DNA from 4 places in the Streptomyces sp. NPDC005784 genome. Region 3 is predicted to be linked to each of the others. Evidence: riboswitches for the same ligand, from Rfam matches in the RefSeq annotation. Region 3 holds a riboswitch; each other region holds the start of a gene.
The links. Region 3 has a riboswitch for cyclic di-AMP ahead of ACFYR3_RS34035 (M23 family metallopeptidase). Riboswitches for the same ligand answer to the same signal wherever they lie in the genome.
Positions count from the first base shown of each region.

Region 1: another riboswitch for cyclic di-AMP. It lies ahead of ACFYR3_RS23650 (peptidoglycan DD-metalloendopeptidase family protein); the one in region 3 lies ahead of ACFYR3_RS34035 (M23 family metallopeptidase).
Region 2: another riboswitch for cyclic di-AMP. It lies ahead of ACFYR3_RS33410 (C40 family peptidase); the one in region 3 lies ahead of ACFYR3_RS34035 (M23 family metallopeptidase).
Region 4: another riboswitch for cyclic di-AMP. It lies ahead of ACFYR3_RS20160 (LysM peptidoglycan-binding domain-containing protein); the one in region 3 lies ahead of ACFYR3_RS34035 (M23 family metallopeptidase).

Region 1 covers NZ_JBIAIQ010000015.1:78,640-84,939, forward strand. Annotated here, with positions in the region: gene ACFYR3_RS23630 (aspartate aminotransferase family protein) at 1-319, shown strand, start outside; gene ACFYR3_RS23635 (helix-turn-helix domain-containing protein) at 516-1,154, shown strand; gene ACFYR3_RS23640 (DUF6126 family protein) at 1,184-1,300, shown strand; gene ACFYR3_RS23645 (tyrosine-protein phosphatase) at 1,345-2,142, opposite strand; cyclic di-AMP (ydaO/yuaA leader) riboswitch at 2,775-2,932, shown strand; gene ACFYR3_RS23650 (peptidoglycan DD-metalloendopeptidase family protein) at 2,937-3,830, shown strand; gene ACFYR3_RS23655 (SGNH/GDSL hydrolase family protein) at 4,182-4,967, shown strand; gene ACFYR3_RS23660 (TetR/AcrR family transcriptional regulator) at 5,301-5,921, opposite strand; gene ACFYR3_RS23665 (hypothetical protein) at 6,106-6,300, opposite strand, start outside.
Region 2 covers NZ_JBIAIQ010000029.1:74,565-77,639, forward strand. Annotated here, with positions in the region: gene ACFYR3_RS33400 (ATP-dependent Clp protease proteolytic subunit) at 90-725, shown strand; gene ACFYR3_RS33405 (hypothetical protein) at 733-1,038, shown strand; cyclic di-AMP (ydaO/yuaA leader) riboswitch at 1,386-1,572, shown strand; gene ACFYR3_RS33410 (C40 family peptidase) at 1,576-2,049, shown strand; gene ACFYR3_RS33415 (DUF6328 family protein) at 2,153-2,725, shown strand; partial or broken gene ACFYR3_RS33420 (LysE family translocator) at 2,679-3,075, opposite strand, start outside.
Region 3 covers NZ_JBIAIQ010000030.1:81,543-87,842, reverse strand. Annotated here, with positions in the region: gene ACFYR3_RS34045 (PrsW family intramembrane metalloprotease) at 1-435, shown strand, start outside; gene ACFYR3_RS34040 (aldo/keto reductase) at 535-1,479, opposite strand; gene ACFYR3_RS34035 (M23 family metallopeptidase) at 1,702-2,736, opposite strand; cyclic di-AMP (ydaO/yuaA leader) riboswitch at 2,748-2,905, opposite strand; partial or broken gene ACFYR3_RS34030 (PP2C family protein-serine/threonine phosphatase) at 3,225-4,414, opposite strand; tRNA gene ACFYR3_RS34025 (tRNA-Met) at 4,557-4,630, opposite strand; gene ACFYR3_RS34020 (dihydrofolate reductase family protein) at 4,678-5,838, opposite strand; gene ACFYR3_RS34015 (MarR family transcriptional regulator) at 5,905-6,300, shown strand, end outside.
Region 4 covers NZ_JBIAIQ010000011.1:175,284-181,583, reverse strand. Annotated here, with positions in the region: gene ACFYR3_RS20170 (polyprenyl synthetase family protein) at 66-1,076, opposite strand; gene ACFYR3_RS20165 (CocE/NonD family hydrolase) at 1,508-3,505, shown strand; cyclic di-AMP (ydaO/yuaA leader) riboswitch at 4,241-4,401, shown strand; gene ACFYR3_RS20160 (LysM peptidoglycan-binding domain-containing protein) at 4,405-5,175, shown strand; gene ACFYR3_RS20155 (HAD family hydrolase) at 5,247-6,056, opposite strand.

The sequences.
Region 1 (6,300 bases), on a different contig from region 3:
TCTGATGATCGGCATCGAGTTCGGCCGGCCCACGTCGCTCAAGCTGCGCGGCCGCTGGACCATGCTGCAGGCCGCGCGCAAGGGCCTCTTCGCGCAGATGGTCGTCGTCCCGCTGCTCCAGAGGCACCGCATCCTCACCCAGGTCTCCGGCGACCACCTGGAGGTGATCAAGCTGATCCCGCCGCTGGTCATCGACCAGCAGGACGTCGACCGGTTCGTGGAGGCCTTCACCGCGGTGATGGAGGACGCGCACAGCGGCGGCGGGCTGATGTGGGACTTCGGCAAGACCCTGGTGAAACAGGCGGTGGCGAACCGCTGAGACCCGGCCGCTCCGGCGGGCCGCTGCCGTCGCGGCGTGGACGCGGGCGCCGCGCCGACTCGGGTGCGGGCGCGGCGTCGACGCGGGTCTGGATGCGGCGTCGACGCTGCCGAGGACCCGGCGTCGACACCGTCGGGCTCTTTGCCTCTGGGGCAAGAAAATTGCCCCAGAGGTAATCATCGGGCTCAATGGTCATATGAGCCCTGTGGATCCAGGGGCGGCCGACGAGCCGTCCGCCGAGCTGCACGCCGTCGCGCCCCAGCTCCGCGCGCTGCGCCGCAACGCGTCCCTCACGCTGGAGGCCGCCGCCCGCGCGGCCGGGCTCTCGCCCGCCCACCTCTCCCGTCTGGAGACCGGGCAGCGCCAGCCCTCGCTGCCGATGCTGCTCACGCTGGCCCGTGTCTACGGTACGACGGTCTCCGAACTGCTCGGTGAGACGGTCGCCGACCGTGACGCGATCGTGCGGGCCGCCGACATGCAACCGGCCCCGGCGGGCGGCTGGACCTACTGGCAGGCCGGTGCCGCGGGGCGAGGCATGCAGGCGCTGCGCGTGCACGTCCCGTCCGGCTCACAGGGCGACATCGTGCGCGTCCATCCGGGCGAGGAGTGGCTGTACGTCCTCCAGGGGCGGCTCAGGCTGCGCCTCGGAGACACCGCGCACGTCCTCGCGCCGGGGGACAGCGCCCACTTCGACTCGCTGACCCCGCACCGCATCGCCGCCGTCGAGCGCGACGGAGCCGAGCTCCTCTTCGTACACACCCTGCTGCAGAGTCCCGTCGCCGCGCTGTGCCTCGGCCCGGCGACGGGCCACCCCACCTCGGGAGAGACGTCATGACCGAACCCACAGAACCCCGCCGGCGGTCCATGGAGGAGAAGTTCCCGCGCGCCCTGTGGGTGCGGCTGATCATCTACGTCGCCGTCGGCCACCTCTTCGCGGCCTTCATCTACCTGCTCTTCACGCTGGGCGCGAAGAACCAGTAGAACCACCACCGGAACGCTTAGAAACCGCAGCCCGGGCGAGCGGCTCAGTCCAGCAGCCGCTCGCGCAGGCGCTCCCGCAGCTCCGGCGTCATCCCCAGCCCCTGCTCCAGGTAGGCGTCGACGCTGCCCCAGGTCTCCTCGATCGTCTCGAACGCGGCCGTCAGATACTCGGCGCGTGCGTCGAAGAGCGGGCTGAGCAGTTCCATGACCTCGGGGGAGTACGCGGAGGCCGAGGTGTTGCTGCGGCGCACCTTGTAGCGGCGGTGCGCGGCGTTCGACTCCAGGTAGTCGGCCACGATCGCGTCGCGCTCGACGCCGAGGGCGAGGAGGGTGATGGCGATGGACAGCCCGGCGCGGTCCTTGCCGGCCGCGCAGTGCATCAGCGCGGGCACACTGTCCTCGGCCAGCGCGTGCAGCACCTGGGAGTGCTCGGCCGTGCGCTCCTTGATGATCGTGCGGTAGGAGTGGATCATCCGGTTCGCGGCCTTGCCGTCGCCGAGGATCGCGCGCAGCTGGTCGAGATCGCCGTCGCGGACCATCTTCCAGAACTCGCTGCCGTCCGCCGGGTCGGTCAGCGGAAGATTCACGTTCCGTACGCCCGGCAGTTCGACGTCCGGGCCCTCCATCTTCTGGTCCGCGGCATTGCGGAAGTCGAAGATCGTGTGGAGTCCCAGGGAGGCGAGGAACGCGGCGTCCTCGTCCGTGGCGTGAGCGAGGTGGCCGCTGCGGAACAGGTGCCCGTAGCGCACTCGCCGGCCGTCCGCGGTGGGCAGGCCGCCCACGTCGCGGAAGTTGCGCACTCCGCCGAGATCGGGCTCGGTCGACGGGACCTGCTGCGTCACGGGGGCTCCTCCCATTCGGCCGCCGGCGTCGCCGGGCTGGACTCGGCATCGCTCGTCGGCAGTTGTGTCCGGCTCGCGCTCTCGACGATACGACATGGGTTCCTGAGGCAATGAGTTGTCCACAGGGGTCGTCTACCAGGCGGGACGCCCTCGATGACACAGCTCGTTGGGCACGTATGTTCGAATTTGCCAGGGAGTCGGCCGCCTGGCCCGGCCGTACGGATTCGGCAGGTTGAATTGCGCCGATGTGCGGCATTGCTGCGTGCCGTTTTGCGTGCCGACCGGCACGGAGGCCCGGATGTGACGGTTATCCATTCACGTCGTATCTGGCTGTTCTGTCCCAATTGGCGCCTTCGTTACAACTGGCCCTGGAATAAAGCACCCTGGGTCGAGTCGCGTGAGGAGCGTCATATTCGTGACGATGCGTTGCCGTCCTCATTTCTCAACCCGCCCGCGTTTCCGGGCCGGTTGAGAGGTCCGAAAGATCGTCATTCCACAGAGGGTGACGGCAATTCCCCCATGGATCAAGAAAGGTGAGCGCACGGACAAAGCGCACGGTTGTCGACGCGCTCTCATCTCGCTTACGTTCTGCCTCAATCCGGACGGACGCCCAATCCTGCCGCCGCCCGGAATCCGCACACTCACCCGTACACGGCAGGAGCGGGGGACCCACAGGTTCCGTGCCTGATCCGGTCTCCGGAACAGGCTAGGGGTACAGCCGCGCAGCACCGCGGCCGGGCATCTCCAGCCCGCACCCGACAGCTCACCCCGCAGGCGCCGGAGAGGAAATCGTCATGCCCGCCAAGGGTAAGCACCGCCGTCCCAAGTCCTTGCGTTTCACCCGCTCGATCGCCGTGGCCGGAACCGGTGGCGCGGCGCTCGCGCTGCCTCTGATGGGCGCCACGGGTGCCCACGCCGCGACCCCGGCCACCGCCGTCGCGCAGCACGTCGAGAAGGCCGCGACCGCCGCTCCCGTCGCCAAGAAGTCCGCCACGACGAAGACGTACGCGGTGAGGTCCGGCGACTATCTCTCGAAGATCGCCGACGAGCAGAACGTCACCGGCGGTTGGAAGAAGATCTACTCCGACAACCGCTCCGCCATCGGCAGCGACCCGTCGCTGATCCACCCCGGTCTGAAGCTGTCGCTCGGCAAGAAGGCCGCCTTCGCCGGCGCCGCCCACTCGGCCACCCGGACGACGACCTCGGCGGCGAAGACCGACCGGGCGACCCCGGCCAGCGACACGGCTGCCTCCAACACCGCTTCCGCCGAGAGCGGTTCCGGCTACACCCTGCCGGTCGAGGGCAGTACGGTCGGTACCGGCTACAAGGTGGCGGGCAGCATGTGGTCCAGCGGCTACCACACGGGCGTGGACTTCGTGGTCCCGACCGGCACCACGATCAAGTCCATAGCGGCGGGCACCGTCGTCTCCGCGGGCTGGGGCGGTGCCTATGGCAACCAGGTCGTCATACAGCACGCCGACGGCAAGTACTCCCAGTACGCCCACATGTCGTCCCTGTCCGTCTCGGCGGGGCAGACCGTGACCGAGGGCCAGCAGCTCGGCCTCTCCGGCGCGACCGGCAATGTCACCGGACCGCACCTGCACTTCGAGATCCGCACGACGCCGGACTACGGCTCCGACGTCGACCCGGTCGCGTACCTGCGCTCGCACGGTGTCGCCGTCGGCTGACGCCTCACCCTGAGCTCCGGACGCTTGCCCTGCTCCTGACGGCAGGACTGCATCCGAAGGCCGGACCCCATGATCCCCGGGGTCCGGCCTTCGGTGTTTCCCGCCGCGAGGCACGTGACCGTGGTCGAGCAAGGCGCGTGACTGCCGCCGAGCGATTCCCCGCGATTTCCGCGGCATGTCGGTGATCGCTGCTTCAACACCCTTGCTCCGAGCCCTATTCCAGAGTTGACCAATGCTTGGCGAGTGGCTTATCTCACCGTCCGTCAACCCTTCCCTACGGTCGCGTAGCTCACATCCAAAGGTGAATCATGGGCCGATGTGGCAGACGATTCGAAGAATGACAACAGATCAGTGATCGGGTCGTACGTGGCGGTGGGGGACAGCTTCACCGAGGGCGTCGGCGACCCTGGGCCCGACGGGGCGTTCGTCGGTTGGGCCGACCGGTTCGCGGTACTTCTCGCCGACCGGCGACCCGAGGGCGATTTCAACTACACCAATCTCGCGGTGCGCGGCAAACTGCTCGACCAGATCGTCGAGTCCCAGCTCCAGAGGGCCAAGGAACTCGGCCCGGACATGGTCTCGTTCTGCGCGGGCGGCAACGACATCATCCGCCCCGGCACCGACCCCGACGAGGTCGCGGAGCGCTTCGAGCGCGCGATCGCCGACCTCACCTCCGCCGTCGGCACCGTCATGGTGACCACCGGCTTCGACACCCGCGGCGTCCCCGTGCTCAAGCATCTGCGCGGCAAGATCGCCACCTACAACGGACATGTACGGGCCATCGCGGACCGCTACGGCTGTCCCGTCCTCGACCTCTGGTCCCTGAAGACGATCCAGGACCGCCGCGCCTGGGACGGCGACCGTCTGCACCTCTCGCCCGAGGGGCACACCCGGGTGGCGCTCCGTGCCGGACAGGTACTCGGTCTCGATGTGCCCGCCGACCCGGACCAGCCCTGGCCGCCCCTCCCGCCGCGCGGCACGCTCGAAATGCGCCGCGACAACATCCAGTGGGCCCGCGAATATCTGGTCCCGTGGATCGGACGGCGGCTGCGCGGGGAGTCCTCGGGCGATCACGTCGCGGCCAAGGGGACCCTGTCACCTGACGACATCAAGATGCGCATCGAGTCGGTGGCCTGAGACCGGACCGCCCCGGTCACGTGGCCACGGGATCACGGGCCACCCTGGTCACGTGGGCACGGGACCACCCCGGTCAAGGCGCCACGGCCCACTGCGGCCACGGCGTCACGGACAGAGCGGGTCCGGGCCTGTAGAACAGGCCCGGACCCGCACCGGCGTCCCGGGCGGGCCGGCTCGACGGGTGAGGTGACAGGCGTCCGCCTTCGGCCAGGGCGGATCAGGGGTACCGGTCGCTCCGGCGAGATCCGGGACACGATCGTCCTCACGGCGGTTCACGAACTGGACCCGGGCGGCGCGGATCGCGGACCGGGGACAATGCGCCCCGCACCCGCGCTAGCGAACCGCCGCCATCAACGCCTCGCGCTCGAGGCCCAGTTCACGGGCGAGGGCCTCGTCCGCCCACTCCTGGGTCCGCGCCCGTGACACGGCTCCCGAGTACGCCGTCATCTGGACGGCCAGTCCGTCCAGCAGCGCGGTCATCCTGAGGACCGCGCTCGTGGGGTCCGGGCAGTGGAACTCGCCCGCGGCCACGCCCTCCGCGATCACCTCGGTCATCGCGGCCTTCCACTGCCGGTCGAGATCGCGGGTGACGTCGCGCAGCGCGGGCTCACGCAGGGCGACCGCCCAGCCCTCGATCCACAGGCGCCAGCCCTTCGCCTGCCCCGTCGGGGCGTACCAGCGCACGGCGGTCCGAAGGCGTCGCAGTGCCGTCGTACGGCGGCCGAGCAGCTTGCGCAGATGGGCGAGATCGTCCTCGGCCGCGTACGTGAACGCGGCGGCGACCAGCTTCTCCTTCGTCGAGAAGTGGTACAGCACCAGCGCGTTGCTCACGCCGAGGGACGAGGCCACGTCGGCGATCCGTACCGCCGCCACGCCCCGCGCCTCGATCTGTTCGACGGCGGCCCGCAGCAACTCCTCACGCCGCTCCGCCACGCTCAACCGCACTCTCGCCACGCGGCAACCCTACACAGCCCTTTGAGGTGGGGCCCGACACGAGTTGACGCCTCCCTCGGCACCTCGCCCTGCGCGCCCCGGCGAAGGACGGCCCGGCCGCCCGGCCGACACCTGTTCGGTCGACCCGGGCCACTCCGGCCGAGCCGGGCCGGCTCCCATCGGCTCCGGTCGACCTCGGTCGCCGTCAGTCGACGAACTGGTAGTCGGCCTTGATACGACCGTCCTCGTCAAGGACGAGGAACTCCAGCCCGCCGCCCGTGACCTGTCCGTCCCCGGTGTGGAAGGACTCCCAGCGGAACGTGATCACGTCGTTCAGCCGGCGGGCGGACTCCTGGATCCTGAAGACGTACGTCCCAGGGGCCACGAACTCCTCGTAGGC
Region 2 (3,075 bases), on a different contig from region 3:
ACGGCCGTTTTCGCTCTGAGCATGGCCCTCTTCCACAGAGACGTACGTCCTGTACATTTTTTACAGACGTCGACCTGAGGAGGCGCGCCTTGGACAGCCCGTCCGCCCGCTATGTCCTGCCCGAAATCACCGAACGCACCAGCACGGGGTACCAGACGTCGGACCCGTATTCGAAGCTGCTCAGTGAGCGGATCGTGTTCCTCGGGACGCCGATCGACGACACCTCGGCGAACGATGTGACGGCGCAGTTCATGTACCTCGAACACCAGGCGCCCGAGCAGGACATCTCGCTCTACGTCAACTCCCCGGGCGGCTCCTTCAGCGCGATGACCGCGATCTACGACACGATGCAGTTCGTCACCTGCGACGTCGAGACCATCTGCCTCGGCCAGGCGGCGTCGGCCGCGGCCGTCCTGCTGGCCGGCGGCACTCGGGGCAAGCGACTCGCCCTCCCGGGAGCCCGCGTCCTCCTCCACCAGCCGTCGGTGCCGGAGCCGATCCAGGGGCAGACGAGCGATCTGGTCATCCAGGCCGAGGAGTTGGTGCGCACCCGCGAGATCCTCGAGGAGATGCTCGTACGGCACACGGGACAGAGCCCGGAGCAGGTCGCCGCGGACATCGAGCGGGACAAGATCCTCGACGCTCCGGCGGCGCTGGCCTACGGGCTGATCGACCGGATCGTCCCGAGCCGCCGGGCCTCGCGCGAGACGCCCGGCGCGAGGTGAACGGCCGATGATCCCGGACCTCCCCCCGCTGCCCGCGCTGACCCGTGCCGAGGCCGAGCTGATCGACCGCTACCTCGACGTGGTCGACCTGGTCGGCCGTATCAACCCGTCCCGTCCCGGGGACACCTATCGCGGCCTGAGGGCGGCTCAGGCACTGGTCGGCAAAGCGGCGGCCCTGCGGGACGCTCTCACCCTGATGCACCAGCGGGGCGAGAGCGAGGTGCAAGCCCCGACACTGGCCCAGGCCCTGCGGGTTCTCGACGGAGAGCGGCGGGCGGCCCGGGTCACCGTGCCGCCCGGGTCCGGCAGTTGACGGAACCACACCCGGGAGCCGGTACGCGCCGCACCTCCGCGGTGTCCGGCCCGGGACTCAAACGGACCGGATGGTGTACCCCCCGATGGCGTAGTGAACGATCCTTTCTGCGACCCCTCCAAGTTGCGCAACACGCGGACCAGAAAGGCGGGATGACACCCTTCACCGCAGGTGCGGGCCTCGTCGATGTCTCCAACACCCCCTCGAACAGAGGGGTGTCCACCCGAACGGGTGAGTGGTGAGTAAGCCCACAAAACGCCGGTTCCGCTCGGTTTTTCCGACACTCATGAGTGAAGATCCCTTCCGACGACAAGCCCCCGCCACAACGGCGGGGCGGTCCGGGCGGACGCCGAGTCCTGCCGCCGCCCGGATGACCGGTCGACAGATGTGCATCGGCAGGAGTGGAGGACCCAGCTAGACGGGTCGCCGGAACAGTTCCGGACGGTCCTTGGGGTGAAGCCGCAGCTGCGGCCGGGCAACTTCGCCAGCCCGAATCCGACAGGTCATCCTTCACAGGCGGCTGACGAAGGGTTGCGCATGACTGCGCTCAATCGTGTCCCGTCGCTGTGGACCCGGGCCGGTACGGCCTCGGCGCTCACTCTTGCCGCCGTGGGCGGCAGCCTCGTGGTCCCCGGCGTCGCACCCGACGCCGAGGCGGCCACGCCTGCGACGAGGGCACTCCAGGTCGCCGCGTCCAAGCACGGCTCCCCGTACCAGTGGGGCGCCACGGGACCGCACCGCTTCGACTGCTCCGGGCTCACGCTCTACTCGTACAAGAAGGCAGGCAAGAAGCTGCCCCGTACGGCCGCGGCGCAGTACAACAAGACGCACCATGTCTCGGCCTCGCACCGCAAGGCCGGTGACCTCGTGTTCTTCCACTCGGGCCGGAACGTGTACCACGTCGGCATCTACGCCGGGAAGGGAAAGATCTGGCACTCCCCGAAGACCGGGGAAGTGGTGAAGCTCGAGAAGATCTGGACCAGAAGCGTCTGGTACGGCAGGGTCAGCTGACCCTGTCCCCCGGGGCGGCGGCGCGTGACGCGTGCCGCCGCCCCCGGGGACACGCAGCGCGTGAATCGTGTGCAACACGGGCCGGAGTGGTTACTCGTTCCCCATGACCCCCGACCCGGCCCACACGTCCCGGAACGAGACGTCCGCGCGAAGCGACCCGTCCCCGGACGAGCGGACGTCCGGCCGCGACGAGACACCCCTCGAACGGGCGGACCGCAATTTCGCCGAACTGCTCCAGGAACTGCGCGTCACCCAGACGGGGGTGCAGATCCTCTTCGCCTTTCTGCTGACGCTCGCCTTCACCCAGCGTTTCCCCGCTCTGGACACCGTGCAGCGCGCGACCTACGTGGTCACGCTGTTGCTGGCGGTACTGGCCGCCGCCCTTTTCACGGCCCCCGCCGCACTGCACCGGTCGCTGTTCCAGCGGAACGCCAAACCCACCATCGTGCGGGTCTCCTCACGGCTGGCCACCATCGGCCTGTACGTGCTGACGCTGGCGTTCGCCGGTTCGGTGCTGCTCGTCGTGGACGTGACGCTGGGGCGCGCCGCGGGCATCGCGGCAGGGGCGGGCACCCTGGCCGTCTGTCTGGCGCTGTGGGGGCTGCTGCCCCGGCTCGTGCAGCGCCGTCTCAGCTCCTCAGAGGCTCCAGCAGCAGGACGACGCCCAGAACGGTGAGGGCGCCGCCCATGACCGCCTCCACGGCGCGTGCGGCACGCGGCCCGCGCAGCCATCGTCCGAGCCGGTCCACCAGCAGCGCGACGGCCGGGAACCACACCAGGGCGAGAACGACCACGATCAGCGCCAGCAGCAGCGTCCGCGGCATCGCGGGGCTGCCCGCGGGCACGAACTGCGGCAGGAGGCTGAGGAAGGTGATGGGCGCCTTCGGGTTGAGCGCGTTGGTGACGAAGCCCTGCCGCAACGGACGCGCACCCGTGCCCGCCGCCTCGACCACCGCCTCACGCGGACGCGTGCCCACCGCCTCCGCCACCACTTCACGCGGACCCGTGCCCACCGCCTCACGCGGA
Region 3 (6,300 bases):
ACGGAGCTGCCCGCGTACACCGTCGCCGGGTGGCTGGGCCCGACCGAACCGTGGGCCCTCGGCTCGATGCGGGCACGACGGCTCGCCCGCGAGTACGCGGGCCACCACTTCGGGAGGACCGCAGCACGCTCGGTGGCGGAGTACGAGGCGTACGCGACCTCGCTCGCGTTCCTGCGCCGCCGGGGGCGCAGCGGCCGGGCGGGCGCCGATTTCGTCGTACGGGAGCGCGAGTTGCTCGCCGAACTGTGGCGCCGCCGGGAGATCGCCCGTCCGGCCCTCGCCTACGCGGCCCGCGCGACAACACCGCTGCCCGCGCCACCGCCCTGGCCGGCCCACGGATACGGGTACATCGCCCCGCCCGCGCAGCCATACGGACCACCGGCACAGGCGTCGGCGCCGGCTCCGTATCCCGCGTACAACCCGTACCGCACGTAGGCGCGGAACGGCGGCCCCGGCAGGCCCGGAAGACGCCACCCCGGCGCGGGGCACCACCGTCATTCACCGGCGGTGTCGCGCCGTCGGCACGGCCCCTGCTTACGCCGAGGCCTTCGACAGCCGCGTCAGTTCCTCGTCCGTCAGCACCAGGTCCGCGACCCCCAGCAGCGCCGGGAGCTGCTCCACCGTGCGGGCTGAGGCGATCGGCGCGCCGACCGTCGGCTGTGCGGCCAGCCAGGCGAGGGCGACCGTCGGCACCGCGACGCCATGGGCCCCGGCGATCTCGTCGAGGGCGGCGAGGACCCGCGGCCCGCGTTCCGTACCGAGGTGCTTGGCCGCGCCCGCCGCCCGGGGCGAGTCGACCGTCGTTCCGGGGCGGTACTTGCCGGTGAGGAAACCGGAGGCGAGAGCGAAGTACGGGACGGCGGCCAGACCGGCCCGGGAGGCGACGTCCCGCAGGGCGCCCTCGTAGGTGTCGCGCGAGACCAGGTTGTACTGCGGCTGGAGCGCGACATACCGCGCGAGGCCCTCGCGGTCGGAGAACTCCAGGGACTCCTGGAGCCGCTCCGGCGAGATGTTGGAGGCGGCGATGTGCCGCACCTTGCCGGCCCTCACCAGTTCGTCGAGGGCGCCGATGATCTCGTCGACCGGCACCTCGGGCTTGTCGAAGTGGGTGTAGTAGAGGTCGATGTGGTCGGTGCCCAGGCGGCGCAGCGACGCGTCGGCCGCGGCCTTGATGTTGGCACCGGACAGCCCCGGGTACGCGGGGTGCTGGCTGACCTTGGTGGCGACCACGATGTCCGCACGGTTGCCGCGGGTCCTCAGCCACTTGCCGATGATGGTCTCGGACTCGCCGCCCTCGTTGCCCTCGACCCACGCCGAGTAGGAGTCGGCGGTATCGAGGAAGTTGCCGCCGGCGGCCGCGTAGGCGTCGAGCACGGCGAAGGACCGGGTCTCGTCGGCCGTCCAGCCGAAGACGTTGCCGCCGAGGGAGAGCGGGAAGACCTCGAGGTCGGACGAACCGAGCTTGCGAAGAGAAGTCATGTACGACGTCAACACCCGTGCCGGATGCACGTATTCCGGACTCACCCGGGACGGGCCGGTGCGCGCAAGCGTCCGCGTCTGAATGACCGGCGGTCCTGACGTCGGGGGGATGACGTCAGGACCGCCGGAGATCGGGGAGGACACGCGTACGGCACGCGTCAGGGGTCACACCCGTCCGCGTCGGACGCCGTACGGCTCATACGGCTCAGGAGCCCGTACGGATCAGGGGTTGAGGCCCTTGCTCTGGAGCCACGCCATCGGGTCGATGCCGGTGGCGGCGCCGCCGGGGTGCACTTCGAGGTGCAGGTGCGGCCCGGTGACATTGCCCGTCGCGCCCACGCGTCCGATGACATCGCCCGTGGCGACCTTCTGGCCCACGCTGACACTGATCGACGACTGGTGGCAGAACCACAGCTCCGTACCGTCGTCGAGGGTGAGGATCGTGCGGTAGCCGTACGATCCGGCCCAGCCGGCCTCGGTGATGGTGCCGCTGTGGATCGCCTTGATGAGCGTGCCGGTGGGCGCCGCGAAGTCGAGACCGGTGTGGTAGCCGGAGGACCACATGGAGCCGGCCTCGCCGAAGCGCGAGGTCAGGGTGTACGAGGAGGTCGGCAGCGAGTAGCTCTTGGCGAGCTCGGCGAGGCGCTCGGTCTCGGCCTTCGCCTTGGCCGCGTCCTCCGCCTTCTGCTTCGCGGCGGCGGCCTTGGCCTCCGCGTCGTCCTGCTGCTTGGCGGCAAGCGCGACGGCCTTCTTGGCGGCGGCAGTCTGGGCTGCCTGCTGAGTGGCGCTGTCGGCCTGGTTCTGCTGCGACTGGGCCTGCTGCATGATGCGGGAGCGCAGCGCCTCACCCGCGTCCGTGGCACCCTGCGCCGCGTCGGCGCTGGTCAGACCGGCGCTGGTGAGCGGAGTCGTGGAGCCCTTGGGGGCGCTGGATCCGCCGTCCGATATCAGGGCCTTGGCGGACTGGGTGACCGACGACAGGTCGGGCAGCGAGATCGAGACGGGCGGCTTGCCCGGCGCGGCGCTGGCGATGCCACCCGCGCCGACGGCGGCTATGACGCCGACGCCGAGAACCGTGGAGCTGCGGGCGAGTCCTCCGCCGCGCTGCTTGCCCGTGCGGTGCCGGCCGCGGACGGGAAGAACGGAATCCTCGGTGGGGTTCCACTCCTCCCAGGGGCCCTCGTCCTTGCCGTAGCCGAAGGTATGCGTGTCATTCGGCGCGAACGAGGTCGGCTGAGCGGGCCGGTCGGATGCCACGTGGGCGCACTCCTTTGCTTCCTTGCCGCCTACCGGGTTAGCTGACGGGTTCGGAGCAGGAAGGTCTCCTACGCGCGTATAGCCACCGCGTTCCCACGGCGGAATACGCTCGATTCACCCCAAGTTGATGGTTCCCCGGTTCCCTTGCGGGATTCGGCGCGTGCGCACGGAGCCACCTCTTGTGACGGCTGTAACGACCGCGCTGCGTTATCGAACGTTAATAGACCCAGGCACCGAATTCCAAGCTGTTCGGACTGATCATTAACGGCTTTTGGCCAGGACTTTGGGGTCATGAGCGGTGAAAAACGGGCGAGTTGACCTTATTCCGTCGACACGGGTTTCCTTGACGGTATGTCAGTTTCTATGCGGAGGGAGACGGTCCGGTCACCGTTCGTGACCGCGGCTGAAAAGGCTGTACATGTTGCGCGCGAAGGGCCTCCCGAGCTCTGCGGAATTCCCCTCGACGAACACCCGTCGACGAGCACGCGTCAAAAGCGCCGGACGGCGAGCAGCGCCATGTCGTCCGTCAAGGCGCGCCCGTATGCCGGCGGACCGCCTCGGAGAGGGCGGTCAGCAGCGCTTCGGGGCCGGGAAGGACCCGTCCGGCCAGCCACGCGGCCGGATCGTAGAACTTCCCGCGCGAATCACGGGCCTCGGAGAGCCCGTCGGTGTGCAGGAGCAGCATCGCCCCGCGCGGAAAGCGGCTCTGCACCGCCCGGTCGGGCCAGGTTCCCAGCTCGCTCATCCCGAGCGGCAGCGCGAAGGGCTCGGCGGTGAGCGTGACGAGCGTGCCGTCCGGATGCAGGAGCAGGGGCGGCGGATGGCCGCGGTTGACGATGCGGACGACGTCGTCGTCGGGCGGGATCTCCGCCAGGACGGCGGTGGTGAACTCCTCGAACGCGTCGGGGCTCTCGTGCAGGGTGCCCGGGCGCGTCAGCGCCCGCTCCAGGCGCCGTGCGACCGCCTCCTGCTCGGCCGCCTCCCGGAACGCGCCGACCACCACGGCGACGGCGGCCACCGCGGTCATCCCCTTCCCCCGTACGTCCCCGACGACCAGCCGCACGCCGTACGGGGAGTCCTGCACCGCGTACAGGTCGCCGCCGATGAACGCGTCCTCCTGTGCCGCCTCGTAGCGGGCCGCGACATCGAGGCCGTCGATCCGCGCCGCGGGCTCGGGCAGCACGGCGCGCTGCGCGAACTCGGCGATCTCCCGGACGGAGGCGAGCCGTTCGTCACCGCGCCGGACGACGATGTTGAGGAGGACGGCGAGGACGGCGGCGGTCGCCACGGTGACCGTCTCGGTGACCGCGTCGACCTGCAGGACGATGCCGAGCAGACAGTGGACCAGGAGCACGGCGCCGACGGCGCCGGCGCCGGTGAGGAGGGTGCCGCGCAGCGAGTAGAGGGGCGCGGCGACCAGGGGTGCGGCCGTGAAGAGGGGTGCCGCGGTGAATTCCGACGGCGTGAAGTAGTCGTAGAGGATCCCGGCGGCCACGAACAGCGCCGGCAGGGTGCGGACGAAGGCGCGCGCGAAGAAGATCCTGCGGGAACCCGCTCCCGCCGGACCGGGCGGCGCGGGCGGCGCGGCGTTCCCGGGCCCGCGGCCACCACCGGACGACGGCCCGTCGGCCCGGTCATGGAGTTCTCCGGTCCGCTGCTCACCTCCTGGCTGCCCCACCCGTCCAGAAGACCCGGAGCGCGGACGGCGGGCGACCGGTGTGGCCCGACCGGGGGATGCCGCCGACTGCCGGAGGAAACCCGCCCGGGGACAAACACCAAGGGCCGGAACTCGTTTCCGAGTTCCGGCCCTTGGCCTTGAGTAGCGGGGACAGGATTTGAACCTGCGACCTCTGGGTTATGAGCCCAGCGAGCTACCGAGCTGCTCCACCCCGCGTCGTTAAGACCAGTGTACGCCATCCGCGGGACCCGAAGCACACACGTTTAAACGCACCGCTTCAGCGGCTGGTCCGGCAGATGCCCGTTGGGTGCCTTGGCCCGGTCCGCGTACTCGGGGAGGACGACGACGTCGGCGCCCGCGGCGGCGAGGAGCCCGTTCCCGTCTGCGTCCGTGACGAAGGTGTCGGGCTCGCGCCAGGCGGTGACGACCCGGCACACACCGGCGTCGAGGATGAGCCGGGCGCACGGCGCGGGCCGGGAGGCGCGGTGGGCGCACGGCTCCAGGCTGCTGTAGACGGTGGCGGCGGCCAGTCGCGGATCGGCGGGGTCGATCTTGGCGAGGGCGGCCTCCTCCGCGTGCACGACGGGGTCGTCGCCCTCGCGGGAGTGGCCCCGGGCCAGCTCGGTCCCGTCGGCCGCGACCACCACGGCGCCCACGCTGAACGCGGTCTTCGACGGCGGGCACAGTGCCGCCAGCTCGCAGGCGAGCTCCAGCCAGCGCCGGTCCGCCGCGGAGGCGAGGGGGCCGGTGCCGGGCGCGGTGGGGACGTACCGGATGAGCACGACGTCCCCGACGGGCCGTGTCTCCACCAGCCGCAGCCGGCCCAGGGGATACGCGCCGGGCCCGAACAGCCGCGGCGCGTCCGGCTGCCCGACGAAGAGGGGGGCGACGGCGAGCTGCAGTTCGTCGGCGAGTCCCTCGCGCACGAGCTGGGTGTGGACCTTCCCGCCGCCTTCGACCATGAGGCGGCGCACCCCCCGTACGTCGTGAAGGTGTTCCAGCAGCACACGCCAGTCGAGGTCGGGCCCGGTCGGGACGACGTCGACGCCGACGAGGCCGTGCAGCAGGGCGGCTGCCCGCGGCGCGCCCTTGTCCGTCGTGTAGACGACCTTCTCGCCGCCCGTGTGCCAGAACTGCGCCTGCGGGTCGAGATCACCGGAACCGCTGACGGTGACCTTCAGCGGGTACTCGGGACGGCCGCCGGCGACGCGGGCCGCACGTCGTTCGGCGGAGTTGACCAGGAGCCGTGGATTGTCCGTGCGCAGCGTGCCGGCGCCCACCAGGATCGCGTCGCTGGACGCCCGCACCTCGTCGACCCGGTCGAAGTCGGCCGGGCCGGAGAGCAGCAGCCGCTCGGGGCCGATGTCGTCCAGGAAGCCGTCGAGGGAGACGGCGGCGGACAGCAGGACGTAGGGACGGGGCATCGGGACGCATCCTCCGGTCACACGGGCACAGTGGTTCAAGTTTTAAACAATACCTAGACTGGTCTCATGACGACCCGCTGGCTCTCCGCCGCCGAACAGCGCGCCTGGCGCTCGTACCTCTCCGCGACCTCCCTCCTGGAGGACGCCATCGACCGCCGACTGCAGGCCGAGGCGGGGATGCCCCACCTTTACTACTCCATCCTGGCCAAGTTGTCCGAGGCACCGGACCGGCGGCTGCGGATGACCGACCTCGCCGAGGCCCAGAAAATCACCCGCAGCCGTCTGACGTACGCGGTGACCCGGCTGGAAAAGGACGGCACCGTACGCCGGGAGGGCTGCCCCACCGACAAGCGCGGGCACATGGCCGTCCTCACCGACGAGGGCTTGGCCCTCCTGGAGCGGGTGGCGCCGGGACACGTCGAGACGGTGCGAACGGCGATCTTCGACCATCTGACGCCTGAG
Region 4 (6,300 bases), on a different contig from region 3:
CGCCCAAGTCGGCCCGGTGCACCACCCGGCCGTCTCGGCCGCACCGGTGCTCCACCCGGCCGGTCTCAGCCGGCCCGGTGCACCACGGCGTCCACGAGTTCGACCAGCGAGGCCTTCGCGTCGCACTCGCGCAACGGGGCCAGCGCGGCGCGCGCTTCCTCGGCGTAGCGCACGGTGTCCCGGCGCGCCTGCTCCAGCGCGGGGTGCTCCCGCAGCCGGGCCAGCGCCTCCGCGTGCCGCGCGTCGTCCGTCAGGTCGGAGGCCAGCAGCTCGCACAGCGCGATGTCCTCGGCGAGCCCCAAGCGCTCCGCGCGCTCACGCAGTCGCAGCACCGGCAGCGTGGCGATGCCCTCGCGCAGATCGGTGCCCGGCGTCTTGCCGGACTCGTGCGAGTCGGACGCGATGTCGAGGACGTCGTCCGCGAGCTGGAAGGCGACGCCCAGCCGCTCGCCGTACTGCGTCAGCACGTCCACGACCGTCTCGTCGGCCCCTGACATCATCGCCCCGAACCGGCACGCGACGGCGACCAGCGATCCGGTCTTGCCACCGAGCACATCGAGGTAGTGATCGACCGGATCGCGGCCGTCGCGCGGCCCCGCGGTCTCCAGGATCTGTCCGGTCACGAGCCGCTCGAACGCCTCGGCCTGGATCCGGACGGCCTCGGGTCCGAGGTCGGCCAGGATGTACGAGGCGCGGGCGAAGAGGAAGTCACCGGTGAGGACGGCCACCGAATTGCCCCAGCGGGCGTTGGCGCTGTCCACCCCGCGCCGCACTTCCGCCTCGTCCATCACGTCGTCGTGGTACAGCGTGGCGAGATGGGTCAGCTCGACGACGACGGCCGAGGGCACGACACCCGGCGCGTAGGGGTCACCGAACTGTGCGGCGAGCATCACGAGCAGCGGCCTGAACCGCTTTCCGCCGGCCCGCACGAGGTGCTGGGCGGCTTCCGTGATGAAGGGGACCTCGCTCTTGGTGGCTTCGAGCAAACCCTCCTCGACAGCCGCCAATCCGGCCTGGACATCGGCTTCGAGAGCCTGGTCCCGCACGCTCAGCCCGAACGGCCCGACGACGGTCACGAGAGGTTCTCCTGTCTGCTGACGATCACATGGCGAACTCGGTCGATCATTCGGTCGATGACACGGTTTGTCGATGTGTCGCTGCCATCACTCAAGTCAGCGTATCCGGTCACGTTTCGATCACCACGAGCGCCCACCGTCCCCCGGCCGACTTCGCTCCGCCAGCAGGTATGCGGGAGTACACCCGGAAGGCACACGGGAAGCACCTGCGTGCCCCAACGGCGGGTACCCCGACTTGCGGGCGCCACCCGATCACCGACGGTATGTTCATGATCAGATGATGTGAACCGATATGCGACGGCATGCGGCGAAGCACTCGGAAGGGGTTGCTGTGCCCCATAGCTCCGCCCACCCCCCGTCCGTCCCGGACGTGACGCTCCCCGCCTCCCGGGCGCGCCGCACGACGCACACCGTCCACTGAGGTGACGCTCATGCACATCCGTACGTCCTTCCCCTACGAGACCACTCATGAGGACGTCCTCGTCCCCCTCTCGGACGGCACCCGTCTGTACGCCCGGATCTGGCGTCCGCTGACCGAGGAGCCCGTACCGGCGCTCCTGGAGTACCTCCCGTACCGCCTGACCGACTGGACGGCCCCGCGGGACTGGCAGCGGCATCCTTGGTACGCCGGCCACGGCTACGCCTCCGTCCGCGTGGACGTGCGCGGCCACGGCAACTCGGAGGGCACACCGCGGGACGAGCGCTCCGGGACCGAGCCGGACGACGGCGTGGAGGTGGTCTCCTGGCTGGCCGCCCAGCCCTGGTGCACCGGCCGGGTCGGCATGTTCGGGATCTCCTGGGGCGGCTACACCTCCCTCCAGATCGCGGCCCGCGCGCCCGAGCCGCTCAAGGCGGTCGTCACGGTCTGCGCGACCGACGACCGCTATGACAACGACGTGCACTACGCGGGAGGTTCCGTCCTCGCTGTCGGCATGCACGCCTGGGCGGCCACCACGCTCGCCTTCGCCGCCCGCCCGCCGGACCCGGCGCATGTGGGCGAGGTGATGTGGCGCGACATGTGGGTGAAGCGACTGGAGGCGGTCGACCCCTCTGTACACACCTGGCTGGCACACCAGACCCGGGACGCGTACTGGCGCCACGGCAGCGTCCGCGAGGACTACGGCACCATCAGCGCGGCGGTCCTCGCGGTCGGCGGCTGGCACGACCCGTACCGCGACACGGTGCTGCGCCTGGTGGAGAACCTGCCACCGGATCGCGTACGAGGCCTCATCGGCCCCTGGTCGCACCAGTACCCGGACCGGGTCCTGCCGCCCGGACCGGCGATCGGCTTCCTCCAGGAGACACTGCGCTGGTGGGACCACTGGCTCCGGGACGAGGAGACGGACGCGCTCTCCGTCCCCCTTCTGCGCTCGTACGTGATGGACGCGCACCCTCCGGCGACCGTGTACGGAGAGCTCCCCGGCCGCTGGGTGGGCGACCCGGGCTGGCCCTCGCCCTCGGTGACCCCGGTCGCGTACGCGCTCCAGGGCGCCCCGATCCTGGTGCGCTCCCCGCAGCACACGGGGGTCGACGCGGGCCGCTTCTTCCCCTTCGGCAACGACGCCGACCTGCCGCCGGACCAGCGGGAGGAGGACGCCCGGTCGGCCTGCTTCGAGTTCGAGGTGGCGGAGGAGACCTGGGTGCTGGGCCGCCCACGGGTCAATCTGCGGCTGACGTCCGGGTCGCCCAGGGGCCAGGTGATCGCCCGGCTGTGCGACGTCGCCCCGGACGGAGCGTCCACGCTCGTCACCCGAGGTGCCCTGAACCTGTCAGCGCGCCAAGGCCGCGACCAGGCCGTTCCCTGGAAACCGGGTACTACGGAGCACGTGGTGTTCGACCTGAACGGCATCGGCTACGCGTTCCCGGCGGGCCACCGCATCCGCCTGGGCGTCTCCTCCGCGTACTGGCCGTGGATCTGGCCCCAGCCGGGCTCGGAGGCGGGCTTCACCCTGGACCCGATCGGCAGCACCCTGGAACTCCCCGTACGGACAACGGAGTCGGACCCCTCGATCACCTTCGAGGAACCGGAGGAGTCCGAACCCCTCGGCGTGACCGTCTCCGCGACCCTGGACGAGCCCTGCCCGGAACGCCTGGTCCTGCGTGACGTGGCCGCGGGCACCTGGCGCCTGGAGGTGGACCCGGGCCACGGCGGCACCCGCGTGTACCCCGACGGCCTCGAATGCACGGAGGAGGCGCGGGAGACGTACACGATCGACGAGTCGGACCCGCTGTCCGCCCGCGCCCGCTCGACCTGGTCGATCCGCCTGCACCGCCCGGACCTGCCGTGGGACGCCCGCGTCGAGACGGTCTCCGCCATCACCTGCGACGCGGGGGACTTCATCACGACCGACGAGCTCGTCTGCAGGGACGGCGACGAGGTCGTCTTCCACCGAACCTGGGAGAAGAGAATCCCGCGCACCTCCGGCTGATAGAGCCTGACCGACAAGGCCTGGCCGACACCTGGCCGACACCTGGCCGACAAGGCCTGGCCGACAGGGCTTACAGGGACGGGAGTTCACCCTCGCTCGGCCCCCGCACGGGCTCCCCGCACACGCGCACGCCCGCGCCGGTCCGCGCTGGTCCGGGTGGGCCGCGACACCGCCTGCACGCCGAACACCGGTGCCACGGAACGCACTTCGCCCTGTTCGCCGGGACTCGATCCGCCACCACCGGACTCGGCCCGCGCTCGCCGCAGCCCGCTCCGAATGGCCCGGCTCGGCTCGCGTCCGCTCGGCTCGGCCCGCGTCCGACGGGCTGGGCCCGCGCCCGGTCGGCGCTCCGGCGGCCCCGTACGGGCCGCGCTCCCCCACGTGTCCCGCGCCACAAATCTCGCTGCGCGAGGGGCCGCTCGGCGCCCTTCGGGGGCCGACGTCCCCCTGCCATCGGAAGCGCAATGCCCGAATTGCCTTGCATGCCGCCTTGATGACCCTTGGTCTCGTGAATTGGGTCACCAGCGAGCCGCGGCACCACCTCGCGCCCCCTCCCGACCAACCCCTTTGCCAAAGGCAAGTTGAGGATCCAATTCCGGTGCAATCGGACTTTTTCCCCGTGCCCTAACCAGGTGAAAGCGATCTTCGCAGCCAAATCTGGCCTTGTTCCGGACATGTGCTCTCGCATACGTTCTCGTCGATCCCGGGCGGATCGCCAAATCCTGCCGCCGCCCGGAAACCCACCCACCCACGCACGGCAGGAGCGGGGGAACCACAGGTAAGCCGCCGATCCGGACGCACCGGACCGGCTAGGGGTGAAGCCGCGCCCAAAACGCGGCCGGGCATCTCCCGCCCGAACCCGACAGCTCACCTCGCAGGCGTCGGAGAGGAAATTCGTCATGCCCGTACGAGGCAAGCACCGCCGCACGAAGACCAACGTCATCACCCGGGGCATGATCGCCGCGGGAACGGGCGGCATCGCCCTCGCCCTCCCGCTCGTGAGCGCGACCGGCGCCCACGCCGCGACCCCGGCGCAGGCCCCCCAGCTCACGAAGGCCGCCCACACCGCGGTGATCCCCAACGTGCAGCTCATCACCTACAAGGTGGTCGCGGGCGACACCCTGTCCAAGGTGGCTCAGAAGCACCCCGAGAGCGGTGGCTGGAAGAAGCTGTACGCGGCGAACCGCGCGGTCATCGGCGGCAACCCGGCCCTGATCCGTCCGGGCCTGAAGCTGACCGTGGGCACGAAGAAGCTGAAGTCGACGGTCGTGCGCACGACGGCGAACGCGACCCCGGCCGTCGCCAAGTCCAAGGTGGCCACCGCCACCCAGGCCTCCGTCAAGACCTACGCCAACAACCTCGACGGCTGGATCAAGCAGTCCCTGGACGTCATGGCCAAGGCGGGCATACCGGGCAGCTACGACGGCATCTACCGCAACGTGATGCGCGAGTCCTCCGGCAACCCCAACGCCATCAACAACTGGGACTCCAACGCCGCCGCGGGCATCCCCTCCAAGGGCCTGCTCCAGGTCATCGACCCCACGTTCCAGGCCTTCCACGTCGCCGGAACGTCGATGAACATCTACGACCCGGTCGCGAACATCACCGCCGCCTGCAACTACGCGGCCAAGACCTACGGCTCCATCGACAACGTCAACGGCGCCTACTGATCACACCCTCGGCTTCGACCGCACCCGTCGGCGGCACCTTCTCGGTGCCGCCGACGGGTGCGTTGCCACTGCTAGAAGCCGAAGAGGCGCTCCAGGACCACCGCGATTCCGTCGTCCTCGTTCGACAGGGTGACCTCGTCGGCCACCGCCTTCAGTTCCGGGTGGGCGTTGGCCATCGCCACACCGCGGGCGGCCCAGTCGAACATCGGGATGTCGTTGGGCATGTCGCCGAAGGCGAGCGTCGCGGCCGGGGTGAGACCGAGGTGCGCGGCCGCGAGAGCAAGTCCCGTCGCCTTGGTCACCCCACATGGCTGGAGTTCGACGGTGCCGGGCCCGGACATGGTGACCGTCGCCAGTGAACCGACCACTCCCCGCGCAGCGGACGCCAACTCGTCGTCGGACATGGACGGGTGACGTAGCAACACCTTGCTGATCGGCTCCGTCCAGAGGTCGTCCCGACGTGGCACCCGCACCGCCGGCAGGGTCGGATGCGGCATCACATACCCCGGCTCGATGAGCGTCAGGCCGTCCACGCCGTCCTGGTCGACCGCCGCGTACAGCAGCCCGACCTCCGCCTCGATCTTGCCGAGCGCCGTCTCCGCCAGTTCCCTGTCCAGGGTCACCGACCACAGCATGCGGTCCGCCCCGGCGTCGTACAGCTGCGCCCCCTGCCCGCACACCGCCAGTCCCTCACCGCCGAGTTCATCGAGGAGCGGTCGCACGCGCGGTGCGGGGCGGCCCGTCACCACGAGATGCTGGGCACCCGCCTGGATCACCTTCGCCAACGCGGCCCGGGACCGGTCGGAGAGTGTGTCGTCGCCGCGCAGCAGCGTTCCGTCCAGGTCAGTGGCGATGAGTGAATATGCAGTCGGAGCGGCCATGATCCGAAGAATACGGATCGAACGACTCATCGGCCCGGCGTGAACCGGACGACGTCCGGTATCCCGTCAGCAACGCCGTTCACCGTACGGTGGTAAGCGCGTTGCGACCGCTTCGGATCACGCAAGGTCCGCTTCCGCCCACACCGACTTTCCCACACACGACCGACCACAACACCCCAACACCGCCCCGCGACAGGCCAACTCGGCGACAGGCGGACTCGGCGCGGCGCACACCGCTGCGGAA